DNA from 3 places in the Sinobaca sp. H24 genome. Region 2 is predicted to be linked to each of the others. Evidence: riboswitches for the same ligand, from Rfam matches in the RefSeq annotation. Region 2 holds a riboswitch; each other region holds the start of a gene.
What was found. A riboswitch is a leader RNA that binds a small molecule or an ion and turns the genes downstream of it on or off. The one in region 2 is predicted to bind S-adenosylmethionine.
Positions count from the first base shown of each region.

Region 1: another riboswitch for S-adenosylmethionine. It lies ahead of MMY81_RS15865 (methionine ABC transporter ATP-binding protein); the one in region 2 lies ahead of MMY81_RS35150 (homocysteine S-methyltransferase family protein).
Region 3: another riboswitch for S-adenosylmethionine. It lies ahead of MMY81_RS08640 (homocysteine S-methyltransferase family protein); the one in region 2 lies ahead of MMY81_RS35150 (homocysteine S-methyltransferase family protein).

Region 1 is NZ_JALBWT010000011.1:145,790-153,168, forward strand. It holds gene MMY81_RS35355 (SufD family Fe-S cluster assembly protein) at 1-616, opposite strand, end outside; partial or broken gene sufC (Fe-S cluster assembly ATPase SufC) at 637-1,426, opposite strand; partial or broken gene MMY81_RS15855 (MetQ/NlpA family ABC transporter substrate-binding protein) at 1,732-2,502, opposite strand; gene MMY81_RS15860 (methionine ABC transporter permease) at 2,519-3,184, opposite strand; gene MMY81_RS15865 (methionine ABC transporter ATP-binding protein) at 3,177-4,205, opposite strand; SAM riboswitch class I at 4,377-4,485, opposite strand; partial or broken gene gcvH (glycine cleavage system protein GcvH) at 4,673-5,055, opposite strand; gene MMY81_RS15875 (arsenate reductase family protein) at 5,083-5,442, opposite strand; gene MMY81_RS15880 (hypothetical protein) at 5,515-6,483, opposite strand; gene MMY81_RS15885 (acyl-CoA dehydrogenase family protein) at 6,691-7,379, opposite strand, start outside.
Region 2 is NZ_JALBWT010000006.1:57,023-64,401, reverse strand. It holds gene MMY81_RS10335 (DedA family protein) at 191-814, opposite strand; partial or broken gene MMY81_RS35150 (homocysteine S-methyltransferase family protein) at 2,504-3,538, opposite strand; SAM riboswitch class I at 3,653-3,754, opposite strand; gene MMY81_RS10320 (epoxide hydrolase family protein) at 4,215-5,378, opposite strand; gene MMY81_RS10315 (WxL domain-containing protein) at 5,772-6,755, shown strand; gene MMY81_RS10310 (WxL domain-containing protein) at 7,124-7,379, shown strand, end outside.
Region 3 is NZ_JALBWT010000004.1:253,360-260,738, reverse strand. It holds gene MMY81_RS36240 (undecaprenyl-diphosphate phosphatase) at 45-227, shown strand; gene MMY81_RS08640 (homocysteine S-methyltransferase family protein) at 1,317-2,366, opposite strand; SAM riboswitch class I at 2,481-2,582, opposite strand; gene MMY81_RS08635 (cysteine hydrolase family protein) at 2,903-3,463, shown strand; gene MMY81_RS08630 (dihydrofolate reductase family protein) at 3,686-4,249, shown strand; gene MMY81_RS08625 (hypothetical protein) at 4,637-4,798, shown strand; gene MMY81_RS08620 (CPBP family intramembrane glutamic endopeptidase) at 4,810-5,502, shown strand; gene MMY81_RS08615 (TIGR03643 family protein) at 5,568-5,834, opposite strand; gene MMY81_RS08610 (hypothetical protein) at 6,003-6,440, shown strand; gene MMY81_RS08605 (hypothetical protein) at 6,487-6,711, shown strand; gene MMY81_RS35075 (TIGR04104 family putative zinc finger protein) at 6,807-7,106, shown strand; gene MMY81_RS08595 (DUF4097 family beta strand repeat-containing protein) at 7,208-7,379, opposite strand, start outside.

The DNA of each region.
Region 1 (7,379 bases), on a different contig from region 2:
CGTAGTTTTCCAGGTACGTTACGTCACTGTTGTCCTCTGTAGCCAATACTACATGGTTGAACAAGCCGGCTTCCGGATCTTCCTGGAAATATACAGCCTGAAGAGGTTTTTCCAGCTGAACGTTTTTAGGCACGTAAATAAATGCACCGCCGCTTAGAAATGCTGTATGAAGAGCAGTAAGCTTATTTTCATCCACTTTTACTGCTTCACCCATGAAATATTTCTTCAGCAGGTCGCTGTGCTCTTTCGCTGCCGTTGCGATATCAGTGAAAATAACACCTTTTTCTTTTGCTTCTGATGAAAGGCTGTAATAAAGAGGCTTTCCATCTCTAACAACTAGAAGATTCTGGTCTTCTTCTGTTACGTTAATAAGCTTTTGAACATCAGTATGAAGATCAGAAAGGCTTGATACCGTGCCCGCTTCTGTTCCCTGATGCTTGAACTCCGTGAAGTTCCACTTGGTGATTTTAGTTTTTTCCGGCTTAGGAAGCTCAAGTTTCTCAATCAAATGGAAAGCAGTAAGTCTTTCCTCAGTTAGCCATTCCGGTTCTTCTCTCTGCTCGGAAAATTCTTTGACGTATTGTTCATCAAACGTCCATTTTGTTTCTACTGACATAAAATAGTGACCTCCCTTCTTTACGCTTTCTGCTGGTTTCCAACTCTTTCGTCTTCGATGCCAAGTTCTTCTTTGATCCAGTCATAACCGTCTGCTTCAAGGCGTTCTGCAAGCTCTGCTCCGCCTGATTTAACGATACGTCCCTGCATCATTACGTGTACTCTGTCCGGTGTAATGTAATTGAGAAGACGCTGGTAGTGAGTGATAATAAGGCAGCCGAAGCTTTCACTTTTCATTTCGTTGATTCCGTTGGATACGACACGAAGGGCGTCAATATCAAGACCAGAGTCAATTTCATCAAGAATCGCAATTTTAGGCTCAAGCATAAGAAGCTGAAGAATTTCGTTACGCTTTTTCTCACCGCCGGAGAAGCCTTCGTTTAGATAACGCTGGGAAAATGCCTGATTCATCTCAAGCTTATCCATTTTTTCGTCCATTTTACGGATAAACTTCATCAGGGAAATCTCGTCGCCTTCTTCGCGCTTTGAGTTGATGGCAGAGCGCATAAAGTCTGCGTTCGTTACGCCACTGATTTCGCTTGGGTACTGCATAGCAAGGAACAAGCCGGCTTTTGCACGCTCGTCACTTCCATTTCCAATACATCTTCGCCGTCAAGAATGACGCTTCCGTGGGTAATTTCATACTTTGGGTGACCCATGATAGCAGAAGCCAATGTAGACTTACCGGTACCGTTTGGTCCCATGATAGCGTGGATTTCCCCGCCTTTTATTTCAAGGTTGAAGTGCTTGATAATTTCTGAGCCTTCTATTTCAACCGTTAGATCTCGATTTTAAGAGTTGATGCTGACATGTAAAAAAACCTCCATTAACTTTATTTTAACCACAAAAGTGGTTTCTCATTCTCACTTTATTATCATTATAGTTTATAACAAATGTAAACAGAGTTCAAGAAACACACTTTACTTTATCCGGACGGAAAAAAAAGGAGGACTGCCTAAAAGCGTTCTCTTTCAGGATAGCCCCCCTTATTGTTTTTAGTATAACAAACTAGATTGCTTTGTTAAAACATAAACTGTTAAGGAACAGTATTTTATTCAGCGTTTTCGCCTTCAGCAGGAAGCACAGCGCCTTCGTATTCTTCTTCAATAAATGATCTTACTTCATCAGAATGCAGTACATCGACCAGTGTTGTATTTCTTCACGATCTTCGTCACCGCTGCGTACCGCTATAATATTGGCGTAAGGATTGTCCTCGGCGCTTTCAATAGCAATAGCATCTTCACTTGGGCTCAGGTCGCTGTCCAGCGCATAGTTGGAATTGATAAATACGGCATCGCCTTCGCCGTTCTGGTAAGCCTGGAAGCGTAGCTGCTTCTACATTGGCACTGAACTCAATGTTTTTTTGGTTCTCTGCGATGTCATCTATTGTTGCTTCGATGCCCGCATCTTCTTCCATTGTAATACGCCTTCGTCTTCAAGCATGCTCAAAATACGGCCGTGGTCTGCTACAGAGCTGCTCATGATTACTTCAGCGCCTTCCGGCAGTTCACCTAAGCTGTCGTAATCCTGGGAGTACACGCCCATAGGCTCTATATGAATCGCACCTGCATTGGCAAAGTCATAGTCATTTTCTTCAATCTGTGATTCAAAGTAAGGCACGTGCTGGAAATAGTTGGCATCAATTTCCTCTTCAGCCAGCGCCTGGTTCGGCACGATATAGTCATTAAATGTTTCAATCTGCAGATCCACGCCTTCTTCTTCAAGCTGATCGGAAGCAAATTCCAGAATTTCGGCGTGAGGCACGTTGGAAGCACCTACTGTAAGCGTCGTTGTTTCTTCTTCAGAACCGGATTCTTCTCCGCCGCCTCCGCAGGCTGCAAGTCCAATTGTTAATGATAGTGCTGGAATCATCCAAATCTTTTTCATTTTACTTTCTCCCCTTTTATCTTTTATCAATTCTATATATAATTCTGTCGCCAATCCACTGCAGGATCATAACGATCACCAGGATGGCGGCAGTTGCTGCCAGCGTTACATCTGAATTGCTGCGCTGGAACCCTTCCCGGAAAGCAAGGTCGCCAAGTCCTCCAGCTCCAATCACTCCGGCCATTGCCGTATAGCTTACAAGCGTAATAGCCGTAACGGTAATTCCGGAAATTAAGGCGGGAAGCGATTCAGGAATCAATACTTTAAAAATAATATGCCATTGATTGGCGCCCATGGACTGGGCTGCCTCAATAACTCCTTTATTCACTTCACGAAGACCAATTTCCACCAGTCTAGCGTAAAACGGTGCCGCTCCTATTACCAGAGCAGGCAGAGCCGCGCTCGGCCCGAGCATTGTTCCGACAATAAATGTCGTAAACGGAACGAGCAGGATAATTAAAATAATAAATGGAATCGACCGAAATATGTTTACAATCGCCGCTGCCGCTAAGTGGACCGGCTGATTTTCCCACATGTTTCCTTTGTCCGTCATGTAGAGGACAAGGCCGAGCAGAATGCCCAGAATAAAAGTAGCCAGAACTGCCAAAGCACTCATGTATAAAGTTTCTAACGTGGCTTCCCACATGTTCGCCCAGTTTATATTTTCAAATAGTTCATTCATGCGCTGTCATCACCTCTGTCTGTACCTGCTGATCTTTTAAATAGGACAGCGCGTGGTTCAGCTGTTCCTGGTTTCCCTGGAGCTGAACAAATAATGTACCATAGCTGCCATCTCTGGTTTTAGACACTTTGCCCTGCAGGATGTTTACGGAAACGCCGCATGTAAGAATAAGGTTTGTCATAATAGGCTGTTCCGCATCTTCACCGAGGAAAGATATCTTAACTATGGGACTGGTGTCGCCTGTTTTCATTAACTCCCGGATAGCTTCCATCGTTTCTTCGGGCTCCGTTATCTGCTTGACAAATTCTTTGGTCATTTCTTCACGGGGCTGCCTGAACACATCCAAAACCGGTCCTTCTTCGACTATTTTTCCGTTTTCCATAACGGCTACCCGGTTGCAGATTTTCCGGATCACGTGCATTTCATGAGTAATAAGCACAATGGTCAAACCGAGCTTTTTATTAATATCCGTTAGAAGTTCCAATATCGAATCTGTCGTTTTCGGATCCAGCGCCGAGGTGGCCTCATCGCACAACAGCACTTTAGGATTATTCGCAAGAGCTCTCGCAATACCGACGCGCTGCTTCTGGCCGCCGCTGAGCTGAGCCGGATACGCATTTTCTCTTCCAGTAAGACCGACAAGGTCTATCAGTTCATCCACCCTGGCATTTTTGTCTTTTTTTGAGAGCTTCGCAATTTCCAGTGGAAAGGCGATATTTTCCCGTACGGTTCTTGACCAAAGAAGGTTAAAATGCTGAAAAATCATGCTGATTTCCTGGCGTGCTTTCCGAAGAGAGGAGCCCTGCAGATCTGCCATATTTTTTTCTGCAATAATAATTTTTCCCGATGTCGGCTTTTCCAGCATATTCAGCAGGCGGATGAGCGTACTTTTACCTGCTCCGCTGTACCCGATTACCCCGAATATTTCTCCTTCGTCTATCGTCAAGTCTATATTGTCTACTGCCGTTATATCTCCATTGGATGTAGGAAATATTTTCGATAGTTTTTCCAATGCTATCATATGTCCACCCTGTTTCTTTTCTTTATTAACCTCACTTATCATACCAGATAACTTGGTCTTGGAACAAATCCTTTATCATACCTGTAATAGGCTGACACATCCCTTTATTTAAACACAATAAAATACCCTTCAGCTTTTATCATAAGCAGAAAGGTTATTGTTCGTTCCTTTCTCTCATCTGCCAAAGCGCACGCTTCGCAGGAATTGGCACCATTTCATTAGACACAATGACGGTTGCCGGGCTTCAAAGGGCCAGTCCCTCCACCTCTCATGATAAGAGTTATTAAGTATGTAGGTTGTTTAGTACAAATCGAAGCTTAGCACGGGGCCGGAGCGGGTGTCAACTAATTTGCCGGAGGTGGCTGCGGTTTGATGAATGCTTTCAAAAAAAGATAAAAAGAATCATTTAAAGCAAAAAAAGAAGCCCGCCTCTATTAAAGAGACGGACCTCTTATGTAACAGCCGTTTTAGTCGGCGCTGACCATTTTTTCGTAATCTTCTGCAGACATTAAATCATCGATCTGGCTGCTGTCGGATGGCTCTACAACAATCATCCATGCCTTATCATATGGAGAATCATTGACGAATTCCGGGGAATCATCCAGGTCTTCATTTACCTCGACGACCGTTCCGCTTAGAGGAGCATACAATTCAGAAACCGTTTTTACCGACTCTACGCTTCCGAATGGTTCATCTGCCTTTATTTCGTCTCCTACTTCCGGCAGCTCACAAATACGATGTCTCCAAGTTCGGACTGGGCAAAGTCTGTAATGCCGACTCTGACTTTTTCACCTTCTGTTTTTACCCACTCGTGCTCTTCTGAGTACTTCAATTCCTTCGGTACGCTCATTGTTCATTCCTCCAGTTTTCATTTACTTTATTGTTTCCATGTTTCCTCAAATAAAGCTTCTTTAAACCCTAATGTAACAAGATTTCCATCTGTAACGATGGGTCTTTTTATTAGCATACCATCTGAAGCAAGAATATCATATAGTTCCTCATTCTCTGCGTCTTTCACTTTATCTTTAAGACCCAGTTCACGGTATTTTTTCCCGCTCGTGTTGAAAAATTTCTGAATCGGGTAATCACTGATTTGATGAAGTTTTTTTAGTTCGGCTGCTGATGGAGGTGATTCTACAATGTGATGTCTTGTAAACGATACTCCCTGTTCTTCCAGCCACTTTTCTGCCTTTTTGCAGGTGCTGCAGGATGGATAGCTGTAAATGTCGACTGCCATGTTATGCCTCCTTTCTTTTGATGCTATTATAGCTTAATTTACTTGCCGGCTCGACTCAATAAAAAAGCGGAATTAATAAGAGTCTACTCTCGTGTATTCGGCTGTCTCCTCATCCGGGAAAGAATCGAGATTCAAAAAATAAAGATTACCGTCTTCTCCACCATGAAAGGTAGCCACTTTCGAACCATCTCCAACTGTCATGACATAATACTGATTGCCATCATCTCCTGTTTCCCAGGCCTGGTCGTAAAAGGTAAAGCTGTCACGGGTACCGCCGTTTCCAATACCGTATTGAATCAGCTCTTCCACCAGCTGCTCCTCCAGACTCATCGATTCCGTGTCCGGCTCAGAGGCTATTTCTGATTCGGCATCTGCTTCTGATGTAGAATTTTCTGCTGATTCACTGCTGGAATTTGTTTCATTTGATTCGACGTTCGATTGATTTTCATTTCTTTCTATATATTTAGCCACTGAAGTATCTTCTCTATCAAAAATTATTTCTTTTGATAATTGTTTCCATAAAAGTATGTCATTATCTAATAATTCTAAAGTGATAGTAGATCCTTCTATATAATCTACGTCTCCCTCTGCTTTTATTAGACCGTTATTTATACTAGTAATGTTGTAATTAACTTCAACTTCCCCTGAGTGGTCACTATAATAAGTAGATTGAAAAGTTTTTTCATTATCGTCTAATATAATTTTTAACGAAATAGAATGCCCAGTTTCATCATCAAACATCAACCAATAACCTTCCAATGCAGCCAATTCTTCCTGCTTTATCTCACCTGTTTCTTCTTCCACCGTTTCTTCAGCTGATGTTTCCTGCTGTTCTTCTGAGTCACTTTCTTCGCTGTCTGCTTCCTGCTCTTCAACGACAGATTCTTCTGCGGATTCCTCTGTTTCCGGTGCCGCCTCTTCATTCGCTTCCGAAACTTCAGCACTTTCTGCTTCTTCCACTGCCGGACCCGCTTCTTCCTGCGAGCAACCCGCTGCCAGGATGACAAATAGACCAGCCGCCATTACTGCTTTTTGTTTCATACCCCTCTTCATCCAACCATTCCCTTCTTTTTCAAAAACATGAATAGGTATACAGTTTACCTAATGTTTACTTTTATGTAAATACAAAGTAATAGGTACATATAATCACTAACTGACCTTTATCGTGAACGGTTGAACGAAAATTAATAACAAATAGAAATACAAAAAAACGGACAGATGAACTGCCCGTTTTATCTTTAATTACCTCTAGATCACATAACGCTCTTCTTTGAGAACTTTTTCTGCAATAGTGCGCTTAATGCGGATCACGTCTGTCGGCGTGTGACGCGTCAGCTTGCGGAGAATCGAGAGCATCGTGCGTAATGAATCTCCTTCTTCCATATGAATAATGGACTCCTTGGCGTGTGCTTCAATGCGGTTTACTGCTTCCTGGCAGAATACCTGGGTAAGCATGATTTTCATATTTTCTTTTTCGGCTCCATTTTTATTCATCGCTTTTTCCGTACGGAGAATCGCGGATTCCATGGAATAAATATCGCTTACGATATCAGCCGAGTTAAAGAGAAGCTCCTGCTCCTGATCAAGTCCTTTGCCGTATTTCTGCGCAGCACTTCCTGATACGAGAAGGAATACTTTCTTCAGGTTTTTCAAAAGCATTTTCTCCTGCTCCAGCGGCTCTGATCCCGGCTCTTCCGGCATCATTGACATAATTTCCGACTGAAGCTTTTTAGCTTCTTCCAAGAATGGCAGCTCGCCTTTCATCGCTTTACGCATGATTGTCCCCGGTACCAGCAGACGGTTAATTTCGTTTGTGCCTTCAAAAATGCGGTTGATTCGGGAATCACGATAGGCCCGCTCTACTTCGTACTCCGCCATAAAGCCGTAGCCGCCGTGAATCTGCACTGCTTCATCTACTACGTAATCGAGTGTTTCTG
Region 2 (7,379 bases):
AGTTAAATATAATTAGATACAAGCTGCTGAGTAGTAAAAGTATAGCTGTGCCTGAGGCTATACGTGTTATGGTGTTAGAGTCCAGCTGATTCTTTTTTGCGTTAGTATTAAATGAATTCATTTTTTGATATCACTCCTGCTATTTTGTTTACTTCGAAAGTATAAATTTTATGTTTCGTATACTACCTGTTTATTTCTTCTTTCTTTCCATTTGTTTGAAATCGTTTGAAAAAAGAAACAGTACCCATAAAAGGGCTATTCCTATACAAACGTAAGCAATGGACGAATAAATATCCAAAAATTCTAAAATGTCTGTCCAGGATTCTCCAACAGCGGCTCCTAAATTTACTAAAATAATGTTCCAAATCAGAGTTCCGGCCGTTGTAAATAGCAGAAAAACGGATATATTCATTTTAGACATCCCTGCCGGAATGGAGATAAGGCTTCGAACCAACGGAATCATGCGGCAGAGGAAGATGGTCCATACACCATACTTTGTAAACCATGACTCAGCCCGCCGAATATCTTTTTTGGATATTCGAAGGCAGCGGCCGTATTTTCCCACGAGGATTTCCATACGATCTATGTCGATTAATCGCCCGATCCCATAAAGGATCAGTGCACCAAAGACCGATCCCAGGGTAGAAGCCGCCACAACACCCGGTATATGAAGAGAAGAGGTAGTCGTTGCAAAACCACCAAATGTTAAAATGATTTCGGACGGAATCGGGGGAAAAACGTTTTCCAGCGCAATAAGGAAAAAGACGCCTGCATACCCAAATTGTTCGATAAAGTCGATAATCCATTCTTCCACCACAGACTCTCCTTTAGTTTCTATTGCTCCTCTTTAAGAAGGGAAGATTGGGACTCCAAATGCAAAATGGATAATGGTAAACACTATGATCATTAAACCTAATCCGATCCCTATAACGGTCAGGGTCTCTTTTCCTGCTTGATAATCCCCTTTAGTCATTTCTCCATCCCCCGTTCCTTTTTTGTTTTTATTAAATAGTTTAAAGAGAACACAAGATATTTAATAATGTGTTTAGTATTCCTTCCATAAGTATCAAAACGATAGGCATCTATCCATATTCCATCAGCGGACTAAATTTTCACGTTTATCTTCTCCTTTTCAAGACAAACTTAGTATCCTGCCGTGATATGAATTCTGCGTATACACACAAAAAACCTTCACCGCTGAGTCGGTGAAGGTACACAAAAAAGCCTTCACCTGTCTCATAGGTAAAGGTCTCGCTAACAGCATACTGGCTGCCAATAAAACCGGGGATTTCTCCCGTACTGACGATTTTATTGAAAAGCTACTCCCCTTTTTCCAAAGGATATCAAGTTATTTCTTATAATGTACTCTTCTCTGACGAACATGTCAATCTTATTTATTCCGGCTGGTGGACCAAGTTTTCTGAAAGCATGCTTTACTTACAGGAACGGGGAGCACTTTTATAATTGAATTTCTTCAAATGGAACCAGACCATTTGAGAGCAGTCTTCAGCTGACATTAAAGGGACCAAACGACAGAAACATACCTAAGTGAAAAAGGAATAAGACAAGAAGTATTACTGTGTACAGAAGCATAATCATAGAGGTATTTTTTTGGCTGTCTGATACGTAGTATTTTACTAAATGAAAGGAGCGGCAGAAATAGAAAACAAACGTGAGAATAATGAACAACGTTCCAAGGGATAAGTAATCGACCGCCATGAACCCAGGTAGGAATAAAAAGAAAAACTGAGATTATAAAGCAATATACATAATAGAGAGTGTTACCATATCACTGAAAATTTTGCGTACTTCTTTCAGTCGCAGAGTAACGCCTGCTGAACCAGCGGATCACATAAAAGTTCACAAGCACGGCTGGAACACTTAGCACAAACAATGTTTGTCCCAAAAAAATGTACATAAATATTCCCATGTTTCATAAACAGGAAGAAAAGTTCCCATAATGATTAGGTTAACTGCATATAAGACAAAGGCAAGCAAAAGAAGGAACAATAGAGAGATACTGTTTATAATCGTTAAATGATGATCCTTCTTAATATTTTTTCTGGGAGCGCTCAAGGCGTTTACAAAAAAAGCCCACATGGTTAGTTTCTTATCAGGATTTTGTCATAATAGCTCCTTTAACTTAAATAGATATGCCTGATTGTACAGTCAAAAATAAAAAGATGGCTGATTGATTTTTTACAACCTGCTATTAGATATATTCGGCGGCTGGTATTAAATTCCTTTTTTCGAAAAGACGCAGTGAAAATAAGTTTGTACTCGTCAGGGTGAAGAGGGGAAACTATGCTGAATTTACAGGTATAAGTATAGATCTAAATAAATACTCCAGTGCATTTCTCTATCCATTCAAATGGGAGATAAGTTGATCTGCGGCAGCAATAAAATGCCAGCCTTTCCCATGGATAATTCCAAAGGACAAGCTGGCATTAGTCGTACTATCTGGTTCTAATCAACTTACATAAGATATAAAATCATCTACTCTTTAGGCTTTTGAACGATAGCTTAGGTTGTGCTGTTTTAATGTCTTGTCTTTACCGAACAGAAAATGTTTTTCCATATCAGGCGAGTATTGTGAATTGAGGTTTCCATTCCTGTTGCTTCAGCAACCGCCCGACATAGCCGGGGAAGCACCGCAGCATAATCCGATGTAATTGACCCCGATTTTTTTGCTTCTTTTGCCCATTCAGCCAATTCATACCGATTGTGGGATAGCGCTCCAGTGCCGTTGGAAATGTCGTTTCGGTCGGCAGATGGCAGCTGCATCCGCCATCAGGCAGGTTGAAAAATGTCGGATGTTCTTCGGTGGTGCGATAAGGAACGGGCAGTCCGCCTACGTAACCATCCACCTGAGCGCATATTTTTTCGAGGTATGGCTGCATCGTATCCGGTCCGCGGAAACAATTCATTCCGACGACCAGTGCGCCTTTCTCAGAAGTTTTTGCAAGAGTCTTCTACGCTATAGCCGTCCCGTAGTATATTTTCACCCATTAGTCCAAGCAGAATGACAGCCGGCAGTCCCTGCTTCTGGATTTCCTCCAGTGCGATTTCTGCCTCTCATGGTAGTAAAACGTTTCGCCATGAATGTAATCAACGCCTTCTTCTTGCACCATCCGATCATCTCAGGCAAACATGCCTCTGACTTTTTCTTTCGATTCCGGTCCTCTGGATCGAAAATATTCGTATTGGAGATATTACCCGCTACCAATGCTTCTTCCGTCGGATGTTCTTTAGCTACTTCCTTCGCTAAGCGGATCGCACTTCTGTTAGCGGTTCCAGCAAATCTTCCTTGCCGATGATGCGCATTTTTTCTCTATGGGCGTTGTAGGTGAAAGCCAGTACCACATCAGACCCCGCCTTCATGAATCACGGTATGTTCTTTTAGAGCTCCGGATTTTCCAGTGCCACTTCCGGTACAAAGGAGCCCGCTGTAAATAGCCTCTGCGCTCCAGTTCAAACAGAAACCCTCTCCGGCAATAACCGTTCCTTCTTTAAGTCGTTGTTCTAAGCTGCGTTTCATCTCCATACTCTCCTTTTTCTCTCTATTATTCTTTATTCTCCTGTCATTCGTCTAACAAAATAACCCCCTTCTTTAAATAAAGAAGGGGGTTTGACGAAATACGACAAATTGCTCTTCTTATCTTCAAGCCTGCTGCTTCTGGAATTAGCACAGTACTATTTCTAGTCCGCTGCTGAAGTGTCAAAGGGCCAGTCCCTCCACTTCTCTTGATAAAATAGTTGTGTATTAAATTAGTAATATTTAGAATACAATCGCTTTTGATGAAAGTCAATAAGAGATAATACATTTTTAAAATTTTTTAAGTATTCGATTATTCAGGATGGGGTTGTGCTATTTTTTTTCACAGGATAATCGAATATATATAAAACAAGATAGATCAATAAAAGAAATAGTGTTTTAGTGCAATCTGTTACAGAGTGGTTAGAAAAATATAACGGTTTAAGAGAAACACAAAAAGAGGGCAGGCGGTGAATTCGTGCGCTGCCTATAAAGAAGCTGCCTCACGAAATCCCTGGGATTCAGTCGCTTCCATCATGTTCTAAAAATAGGTGCAGGAGAAACGATTGATCTGTCTGCGCTGGGTTTGCCGAAGAAAAATATCCAGTAAGGAAAATCAACTAACTAGCTTTTTACGATAAAAAAATAGAACAGATTTTGCACGATCAATTTCAAGGTATTATCCATGATATTGATTAACGTTATTAAAAAAACTTCTTATTTTCTTAGCGATTAGCTCTGGCTGCTCGGTAGCCACAAAGTGTCCGCCAGTCTTTAGGTCTTCCCAGCAAATAACATTGGGAAATAACCTTTCGACATATTCTTTTGGGGGGCGTTCATGAAACTGTGTAGCATTTAGGGAAACTCCTATAGGTACTTTTGAAACGTCATTTCTCCCCGGCCACTTTGTATATTGCCCTTCATAATAATATCGATTTGAAGCATTTATCGTTTGGGTAAACCAATAAATGGAAACATTGGCGAGTAATGTTTCTTTATCAAAGTGCTTTAAAAGATCTCCGCTTGGCGGGTCTGTCCATAAATACCATTTCTCCAGTATGAACGCAGCTAAACCTATGGGAGAATCGTTTAGTGAATAGGCTATCGTTTGAGGCTTTCGTCCCAAGAAGGTGAGCATATCCAGCTTCTTCTTGATACCATTGTTTGCAATAAGTAAGGTATTCTTCTTCTGCTTCTGATAATAGAGTCTCCTCTGATATGTAAGGACTGGGATTACCGGGGAAGTAGTATGATAACCAATCAATTTTTCAGGATAATCCAGACACATTAACCCTATAATGCTGGCTCCTAAATCATAGCCATGGGCTCCAAACTTTTCATAACCTAATACATCCATTAATTTCACAAATATATCTGCAGCCTGTCGATCTTCAAAGCCAGGTTTCAATGGGGCAGAGGAGAATCCGTGCCCAGGTATAGATGGGATCACAATATCAAACGAATCCTGAGGGTCGCCGCCGAACTTTTCAGGAGTTGTTAGATAAGGAATGATATCTAACATTTCATAGACCGACCCAGGCCACCCGTGTGGAAGAAGAAGGGGCATCGGTTTAGGACCACTTCCTCGGATGTGAAGAAAATGAAGGTCTATACCATCAATCTCGACTTTGTAATTGGGATACATATTAATGTATTCCTCAACTACTCTCCAATCAAAATGATTCTGCCAGTAAGAAGCCAGCTTTCTCATGATATCCAATGGTATCCCATAGCTCCAGTGTGAATCAGGAATTTCATCAGGCCATCTAGTTAACGCTAGTCGTCTATTTAAATCTAGTAGTTGATCATCAGAAATAGCAACACTAAAAGGTCTAATATTCATAAATTTGGCCTCCAACATTGAAAATAGATTTAATAGGAACACTTAATATTTTCTTGATAATCGTATTCTGCTGCTATTCACAATATATTGACTTTCCATTTATTGATTATTTGTTCTCTATTATTACATTTAACATAAATGAAGACGATGATTTTATTAAGAAACAAGGTAAGCAGGATAAATTTGATTTAAATTTATCCATTCATTCAGAGTTTTTTGTTTTTAAGTTAATCGACCCGTAGTCTTTCTAGTTTCCATTTAATAAAGAAAATTCTGAAAACTTGTAGACAGATGAATGGAAAATACTTACACTGAGGGTAACGATGTTCTATATAGTGAATTTAGTATAAATGGAATGCAATTTCATATTGAAAGAGAAAGAAGGTGAATGTTATGAAAAAAGGATATGCTGCCAGTGGAATTCTCATTGGAGGGCTATGGATGGGAATGCTGGCTGTTAATACTTCTGCAGAAGAACCGGGAGAAGAAGAAAGCAAAGAACATATTGAAGAAACGAATGAAATTGGCCCGGAAGAGCTGGAAGAGGAGGAAAACAAGAATATAAACGCAGCAAATGAAAACGCCCCATCAGCAATAGAAGAGGATACAGAAGAAGTAGACGAGGAGGAAGTAGAAGAACCGGAAGAAGTAGAAGAACCGGAAGAAGCAAACGCAGAAGAGACAGAGAAAGAAGCTTCAGAAGAGGAAGCAAATACAGAAGAGGAAGCAAATACAGAAGAGGAAGCAAATACAGAAGAGGAAGCAAATACAGAAGAGACAGAGGAATTAGAAGAAGAAGAAAACACTGAAGAGCTAGAAGAGGAAGCTGATACAGAACAAAGGGAAGAGAACGTGGTCGAAGAAGAAAGAACAGCTGAAGAGGAAATAGATGTCGAAACGTCATTGAAAGAGGGTGAGCTGCTGCTGGAAGGCTTATCAAATGTGGGATTAGGGGAGAGCGTAACGCTTGATGGCACGACCCAGACGATAGAAACAGATATGAAGCCGTTCACGATAGAGGATGGACGTGGCACGGGGCAGGGCTGGACCTTGAATGTATCGGCTACCCCTTTAACATTACAGACAGAGGGCACATCTGGCGAAAGATCTTCTCTGCCAGAAGGGACTTTCTCAATGTCGAGTGTCGCTGTAGCAGCGAAAAAAGGAGCATCGTCCGCGTCAGAAGGGATGAGTATCTCTCAAAAAGGAGCATTGGATAAGCCAGGCGGATTAAATGTAATTACCGCAGAGGATGGAGCAGGGATGGGGCAATATGAAGTGTCTGATATGTCGTTATCTCTTGTTTTCGAGCCGCAGCACACGGCTGCCGGGACTTATTCATCCACCGTGACTTTCTCCCTTGTTTCCGGTCCGTAATCTTTTTAAACTAATAAAAAAAGATTTTTTTCATACGAATACCCTTCACTAGTAGGGTATTGAAGGTTTTGATGGAAATAATTTGAATTTTATTAGGTATAAATAGATAATCAAGCATTGCTATCTATAAAAAGAGTGCTAGTATGAGTGATAGAAGCCAAGCAATTCAAACCATTAAAAGAAAAGAATACTAAACTTTCTTCTTTTTCACAGAAAGTTCCCCTCGCTGACTACTGGAAAAATTTTTTAGTAGTTATTTTTTTTACTCAAGTCGTTCTCTATAGAGAAAAAATATAGTGAAAATATTAGTTTCCCGTCGCTGATACTCGTTATTTGAGCTAAAAAAAATTTAAAAAGGGGGAAGAGAAATGAAAAAGTTTCTAAAAAGAAGTCTTATTAGTACCTTAACCGTATCAATCGCAGCGGTGTCCTTTTCCACTGTTGCTTTAGCAGAAGATAGTGCGGACGTCGGGGTAAGCGCAGAGGTTATAGGAGGAACGTTAACTCTTTCTGAGATCAATGATATAGCTTTTGATTCGTTTGACCTGTCTGCAATGGAAGATCTGTCTGGAAGTGAAGCTATTGGAGGCGCGGAAGGAAGCTTTGCTGTAACAGATACAACTG
Region 3 (7,379 bases), on a different contig from region 2:
AATGTATCCTTCTATTGCCTCTTTGTCAATCTTATTTATTCTGGATGGTGGACCAAGTTTTCTGGAAGCATGTTTTACTGACAGGAATGGTGCAGTGCCAGGCATTTTGGCACAGATTTTCAAGATCAAGTGTCACAATATCAAGAGACGCTCTCCATAAATTAACGCATCACACAGCAGTTGGTTTTACTTTTATGTTGGATAGAGCACTGCGGCGTGGAGTCTAATAAGAGATAAACTGAGTGAAGTTTCCGTTTTATCAATGAAGTTCCTCAAATGGAACCAGACTATTTGAGAGTAGTCTTCAGCTGATACTAAAGGGACCAAACGACAGAAACATACCCAAGTGAAAAATGAATAAGACAATAAGTATTACTGTGTACAGAAGCATAATCATAGAGGTTTTTTTTTGGCTGTCTAATACATAATATTTCACTAAAAGAAAGGAGCGGGAGAAATAGAAAACAAACGTGAAAATAATGAACATCGTTCCAAGTGGATAGGTAATCGACCGCCATGAACCCAGATAGGAATAAAAAGAAAAACTGAGATTATAAAGCAAAATACATGGAATAAAGAGTGTCAGCATATCACTGAAAATTTTTTGCGTACTTCTTTCAGTCGCAGAATAACGCCTGCTGAACCAGCGGATCACATAAAAGTTCACAAACACGGCTGGAACACTTAACACAAACAATGTTTGTCCCAAAAAAATGTACACAAATATTCCTATGCTTTCATAAACAGGAAGAAAAGTTACCATGATGATTAGGTTAACTGCATATAAGACAAAGGCAAGCAAAAGAAGAAACAGTATGAGGAGAAAGATACTGTTTTTAATCGTAAAATGATGATCCTTCTTAATATTTTTTCTGGGGGCGCTCAAGGCGTTTACAAAAAAAGCCCACATGCTTAGTTTCTTTTCAGCGGATTTTGTCATAATAGCTCCTTTTGACAGTAGATAGAAATGCTTAATTATTAAGTGAAAACTTAAAGAGTGCTTATTGATTTTTACAATCTGCTATTAGATATATTCGGCGGCTGGTATTAAATTCCTTTTTACGAAAAGACGCAGGCAAAATAAGTTTATACTCGCAAGGGTGAAGAGGAGAAACTATGCTGAATTTGCAGGTATAAGTATAGATCTAAATAAATATTCCAGTTCATTTTAGATCAATTCAAATGTGAGATATGTTGATCTGCGGCTGCAATAAAATAGCCAGCCTTTCCCATGGATAATTCCCAAGGAAAAAGCTGGCATTAGTCAAACTACCTGATTCTTATTAACTTACATAAGATATAAAATTATCTACTCTTTAGGCTTTTGAACGATAGCTTAGATTATGCTGTTTTAAAGTCTTGTCTTTACCGAACAGAAAATGTTTTTCCATATCAGGCGAGTATTGGGAATTGATGGTCTCTAGTCCAGTTGCTTCAGCAACCGCCCGTACCATAGCGGGAGAAGCACCGCAGCATAATCCGATGTAATTGACCCCGGCATTTTTCGCTTCTTTTGCCCATTCAGCCAATTCATACCGATTGTGGGACAGTGGCTCCAGTGCTGTTGGAAATGTCGTTTCTGTAGGCAGATGGCAGCTGCATCCGCCGTCCGGCAAATTGAAAAATGTTGGGTGTTCTTCGGTGGTGCGATAAGGAACAGGTAGTCCGCCTACGTAACCATCCACCTGAGCGCATATTTTTTCGAGGTATGGCTGCATAGTATCCGGTCCGCGGAAACAATTCATTCCGACGACTAGTGCGCCTTTCTCAGACAGTATTTTACAAGAGTCTTCTACGGTATAACCGTCCCGCAGTATATTTTCACCCATTAGTCCAAGCAGAATGACAGCCGGCAGTCCCTGCTTCTGGATTTCCTCCAGTGCGATTTCTGCCTCCTCATGGTAGTAAAACGTTTCGCCATGAATGTAATCAACGCCTTCTTCTTTACACCATCCGATCATCTCAGCAAACATGCCTCTGACTTTTTCTTTCGCTTCCGGGTCCTCCGGATCAAAAATATTCGTATTGGATATATTACCCGCTACCAATGCTTCTTCCGTTGGGTGTTCTTTGGCTACTTCCTTCGCTAAGCGGATCGCACTTCGGTTAAGCGGTTCCAGTAAATCTTCCTTGCCGATGATGCGCATTTTTTCTCTATGGGCGTTGTATGTGAAAGCAAGTACCACATCAGACCCCGCCTTCATAAAATCACGGTATGTTTCTTTCAGGGCTTCCGGATTTTCCAGAGCCACTTCCGGTACAAAGGAGCCTGCCTGCAAATAGCCTCTGCGCTCCAGTTCAAACAGAAACCCCTCTCCGGCAATAACCGTTCCTTCTTTAAGTCGTTGTTCTAAGCTGCGTTTCATCACAATACTCTCCTTTTTCTCTCTATTATTCTTTAATTCTCCTGGCATTCGTCTAACAAAATAACCCCCTTCTTTATTTAAGAAGGGGGTTTGACGAAATACGACAAATTGCTCTTCTTATCTTCAAGCCTGCTGCTTCTGGAATTAGCACAGTACTATTACTAGTCCGCTGCTGAAGTGTCAAAGGGCCAGTCCCTCCACTTCTCTTGATAAAATAGTTGTGTATTAAATTAGTAATATTTAGAATACAATCGCTGTTGATGAAAGTCAAGCAGAGGTAAAACATTTGTTTTCAAAACTTAAAAGTACGACCTTAGCTGGATCGCTTTGGCTGGAATGAAGTAGAAATCGTCCAAGGCTAGAAGCCCTATCGCTCCATATATTGTACTTGTTTTTGCTTTGTTATTAACTATTAGATGATGCCCATCAAAAAAGTTTTCATCAACCTCTACCTTTGTAAAACCCTTTTATCGATTTAAATTGCAATTAAGTATATGATTACCTTGTATGAAAAACTTAGCAATGGGGTGAAGTGAATGAGTACAGCTTTAATCGTTGTCGATATTCAAAATGACTATTTCCCGGGTGGCAAAATGGAATTAAGCAATCCTGAAATTGCAGCTGCGAATGCCGCTAAAGTTATTGAATGGTTTAGAGAGAACCACAACGGCCATATTTTCCATGTTCAGCATATCGCAGGCGATCCCGCTTTAGGTTTCTTTCTTCCGGATACAGAAGGGGCAGAACATCATGAAACGGTTCAGCCACTGAAAGATGAAAAAATCATCGTCAAAAACTTTCCCAACAGCTTCTTAAATACGGAATTAGAGAGTCAATTAAAAGAAAAGGGTATAACAAAGGTAGTAGTGGCAGGGATGATGACACATATGTGTATCGATGCTACTGTTCGGGCAGCTGTAGATTTAGGCTATGAAACAACGCTTATCGAAGATGCCTGCGCGACAAAAGAGTTGACGTATCAAAATAAAACCACTTCAGCCGAACAGGTTCATTATTCGTTTGTAGGCGCACTGCAGGGCATGTATGCAGAAGTGAAGTCAACCGAAGATTTCCTGCAGCAGAAAACTACCAATTAAGTAAAAATTAATAACAACGTCCGTAAAGGTCATACATGACTTTACGGACATTTTTTATGTTGTTTGTACTTTATAAATCCCATCTTTTTTTAACTTGAAAGCAATCGATTTAATTTCTTAAAAGGGTTATAGGACGCCAAAGAAGAATACATAAAGAGACGGGTTTCTCACCTTAGAGAATAGTGTTAAACGGAAGACAATGAAGAAAGTGGAGGGAAGAACATGGGAAGGGTATGCTTGGGGATGATCTTATCGGTGGATGGGTATATCAGCGACCGGGACGGGAAACTAGGAAAGCTTTACGAGAGCTTTGAACCGAATGAAGTCATTCAAGCGGAGATGGCAAAAACGGGAGCGGTTGTGATGGGACGGAATACTTTTGATATGAGCGAAGATCCGGATGCCTATGCAGATAATTATGAATTTCAAGTGCCTTTGTTTGTATTGACCCATCATCCACCAGCTGAACATCCAAAGGAAAATGAAAATCTCACCATTACATTCGTAACAGATGGTATCGAAAGCGCGGTTCATCAGGCTAAACAGGCGGCCAAAGAGAAAGATGTAGTGGTGCTTGGGGCTGACGTCGGCCAGCAGTTATTAAAAGCGAATCTGGCGGATGAACTGCAGGTTGCGTTTGCACCAATCATTCTTGGACAGGGGATGCGCTTATTCGACCACTTGGAAGAATTCGAGATTCAACTGGAAAAACTGCGGACCATTGAGACCGCAAAACAAGTGGAAATCTGGTATAGGATCATTAAGGAAAGTAAAAACGACCAATGAGCAGGTACCGCTTAATAGTAGAGTTCAAGTTTTCAGTTACCGCTTCCCAATAAATTTAGAAAAAAACAATCTAAAAACTAAGCATGTTATTCCGAAAAGAATTAACCCCCATTGAAAAGAATAAAGAATGTATTCTGTTACATCATTGATATTTATAGGAGAAGAACGAAGTAAAAAGAAAACTACACCTAAGGTAAACAACGCGATACTAAAATACGTCCATCCTCTTTTTGTACTTAAATCCATTGGCTGACTCCTTTTTTGGTTTTAGCTTATAATTATTATTCAGTTACACTGTAGAAGACAAGTTATATTTAGAATAATGAATCTGATAAATGAAGTGATACCTTACGAAGCCACCCAGGCTTTAATAGAGGGGGAAGCTGTTTGAAAGAATCAACGTATAAAGTCAGTCGATTAATCTTGTACTTTTTCCTGGTATCTATATTTCTATTCATATCGGGAAATACCGGCCGCTATTTCATCGAAACGCAGGGAATGAACCGAGAGACAGCGCTTTTCCTTCAGGGCATTATGTTTACCGGGTGACTCTTGCCGTTTTGTATTGGCTGAAAGCAAAGAATCCTGATTTGTTTAAAAACATCGGTTTAACAAAAGCCGATTCCCGAACTAAATGGTTCGTTGGGGCAGCACTGCCATTGCTTCTGCTTCTATCAGGGATTATCACCGCTGCTTTGTTTGGAGGCATTGAAAACGTCCGCCTTAATTTGACCGGCACTATTCTGCTTGCCGTTTTGATTAATACTATCACGGCATTTATGTATGAGGCATTCCCGGAGGAAGTGTTTATTCGAGGCTTGATATTTTCAGAACTGCGAAAGAAATATCGATTTATTATTTCCTTGTTTCTGCAGATGCTTCTTTTCATGTGTGTGCCTTTACTGGCTATGTCATTAGCCGCTCTATTTTTTAATCAACCGATGCAGCTGACTATCGATTATTTTATATTGCTCTTTGCGTTCGGGATAGCCCTGCAGCTGTATCGCGAATATACAGGGTCGTTATGGATGAGCATTTATTATCATCTGATGTACCTTGAAATTGCCAGGTATATTTCCGGCGGGGGAGTATACGATCCTGATGCAGCGCTGCTGGAATTTGATGAAATATTTGGGGGATTTATGACGCTGTATTTATCCTTTTTGTTTATGGTTCTCTTAAGCATTGCTGTCCTGACCGTACTAATAATTATAGATAAAAAAAGAAGCAGGTCGATTTCCAATATAGTATAAATGGTAACAATTAACAAAGCAGATTAAAAAACCAATCCAGGGTCTGCTCCTGAATTGGTTCAATTTTAGTATGACAAAGGCTTTTGATTTGGAGAGCGGAAACGCTTTACTTCTTTTGAGCGCAGTGCTGCATGCTTGGTGCTGCGGTTATTCATCCGTTTGCGCCACATGCGGAAAGATGATGCTTTCATTTCTTTTCTCATAAGCTTAATGACGTCTTTTTCCTTTAAGCCGAACTGCACTTCAATCATATCAAAGGGAGTCCGGTCTTCCCAGGCCATCTCTACAATACGGTCGATATCTTCCGGAGTCAGGCGATTGGTTTCTTTCATGATCATGCCTCCTCGATACTGCTGTAAGGGTATTTTATCAAAACGACAGCGCTGGATCGAATAATAGGTACCGGAAGAAGATCACTTACATAAACCACTGAATTTACCCTTATACTGTAAGAATAGTAGTGTTATATCTTTGAAGCCTATCGGACGGAGGGTTCGCCTATGCTTATTCCATTTATCGTTGGTATTGTGTTCGTCATCATCCATTTTTTTGCAGGTGCTCTGATCCCTTCTGGAAAGGTTATGCGGATGAAATGGTTTTCATTTTCAGGAGGACTGGCGGTCTCTTATATTTTTATTTACCTGCTGCCGACGCTGCATAAAGAACAGACCGATATTGAAGAACCATACCGACATTTTACGATGGAGTCAGAGGTTTATTTTGCCGGGCTTATTGGCGTTGTTCTTTTCCTGGGTATACAAATTATTATTAAGCAGAACTATATTTCCCATACCTCTTCTTTCTGGTCAGCCATTTCCTTTTATGCGTTATACAATGCCCTCGTTTCCTACACCGTTTTGTCCTTTGAAGTATCCGGTATTGAGGCGGTTTTTTTATTGTATAGCGATTGGGCTTCATTTTATTGCGGTAGCTCATGAGATGTGGCGGGAGTTTCCCCATGAATACACTAAGTACGGCAGGTACATGCTTGGGTCGGGAATTGCGATAGGGTGGATTGTTGCTTTAAATATTGATCTGATTCCTCTTTTTAGATCATTTATTTTTGCCCTTGTTTCAGGAGCGATGATTTTTACCGTGTTTAAACATGAACTGCCAAGTGAAAAAGAAACGCACTATCCATCTTTTTTGATTGCTGTTTTGATTTACTCCGCCATAACGATGTCTTTAAAATTTTTCTTCGAATGGTAGCAAAGCCGCTTACAGATAACATGAGGAGGAGAAGGGCTGATAAAAATAATGTTAGACCGGGGAACTGTTTACTTTTTACATAAAGGAGGAATTACATGCCTGTATGCCAGAGCTGTACACACACGTGGGGATGGTGGGAAACGGTAAAGTGTTCCTTTGCTGTTCAACAGGGGATGACGTGCCCGTACTGCAAATCAACGCAATATCCGACAGCGCGCTCAAGAAAGATAGCAAGCGGGATGGTATTCTTAACTCTATTTATTGTATTTGCTTTAAATTTTGTCTGGGGGCCTTCCATTGCTGCCGTAATCGCTTTTTTAATAGCACTGCCAGTATATTCGGCTTTATATCCAATATATCTTACACTTTCCAACCAGGAAGAACCGTTATTCTGAGTCGGCGTAATGATGGCGAAAGCATTCCAAGAAGGATCGGCTAAATAAAAAAAGAAAGGCGCAATGCTTTTAAGCACTGGGCCTTTCTTTTTTATGGATGCTTAGTGGTCAACAGTAATATCCCCATTATTTGAACGCAGCGTTACAGGGATTTCACCTTCTCCAAAAACCTCATTGGAATTATCTTTACCGAATAAACGAGCAGTACCATTATCGGTTTTGATAGCAAAGTCGGCATTGGCCGGTTTCGTTTCGGTGCTTATTTCAATGTTT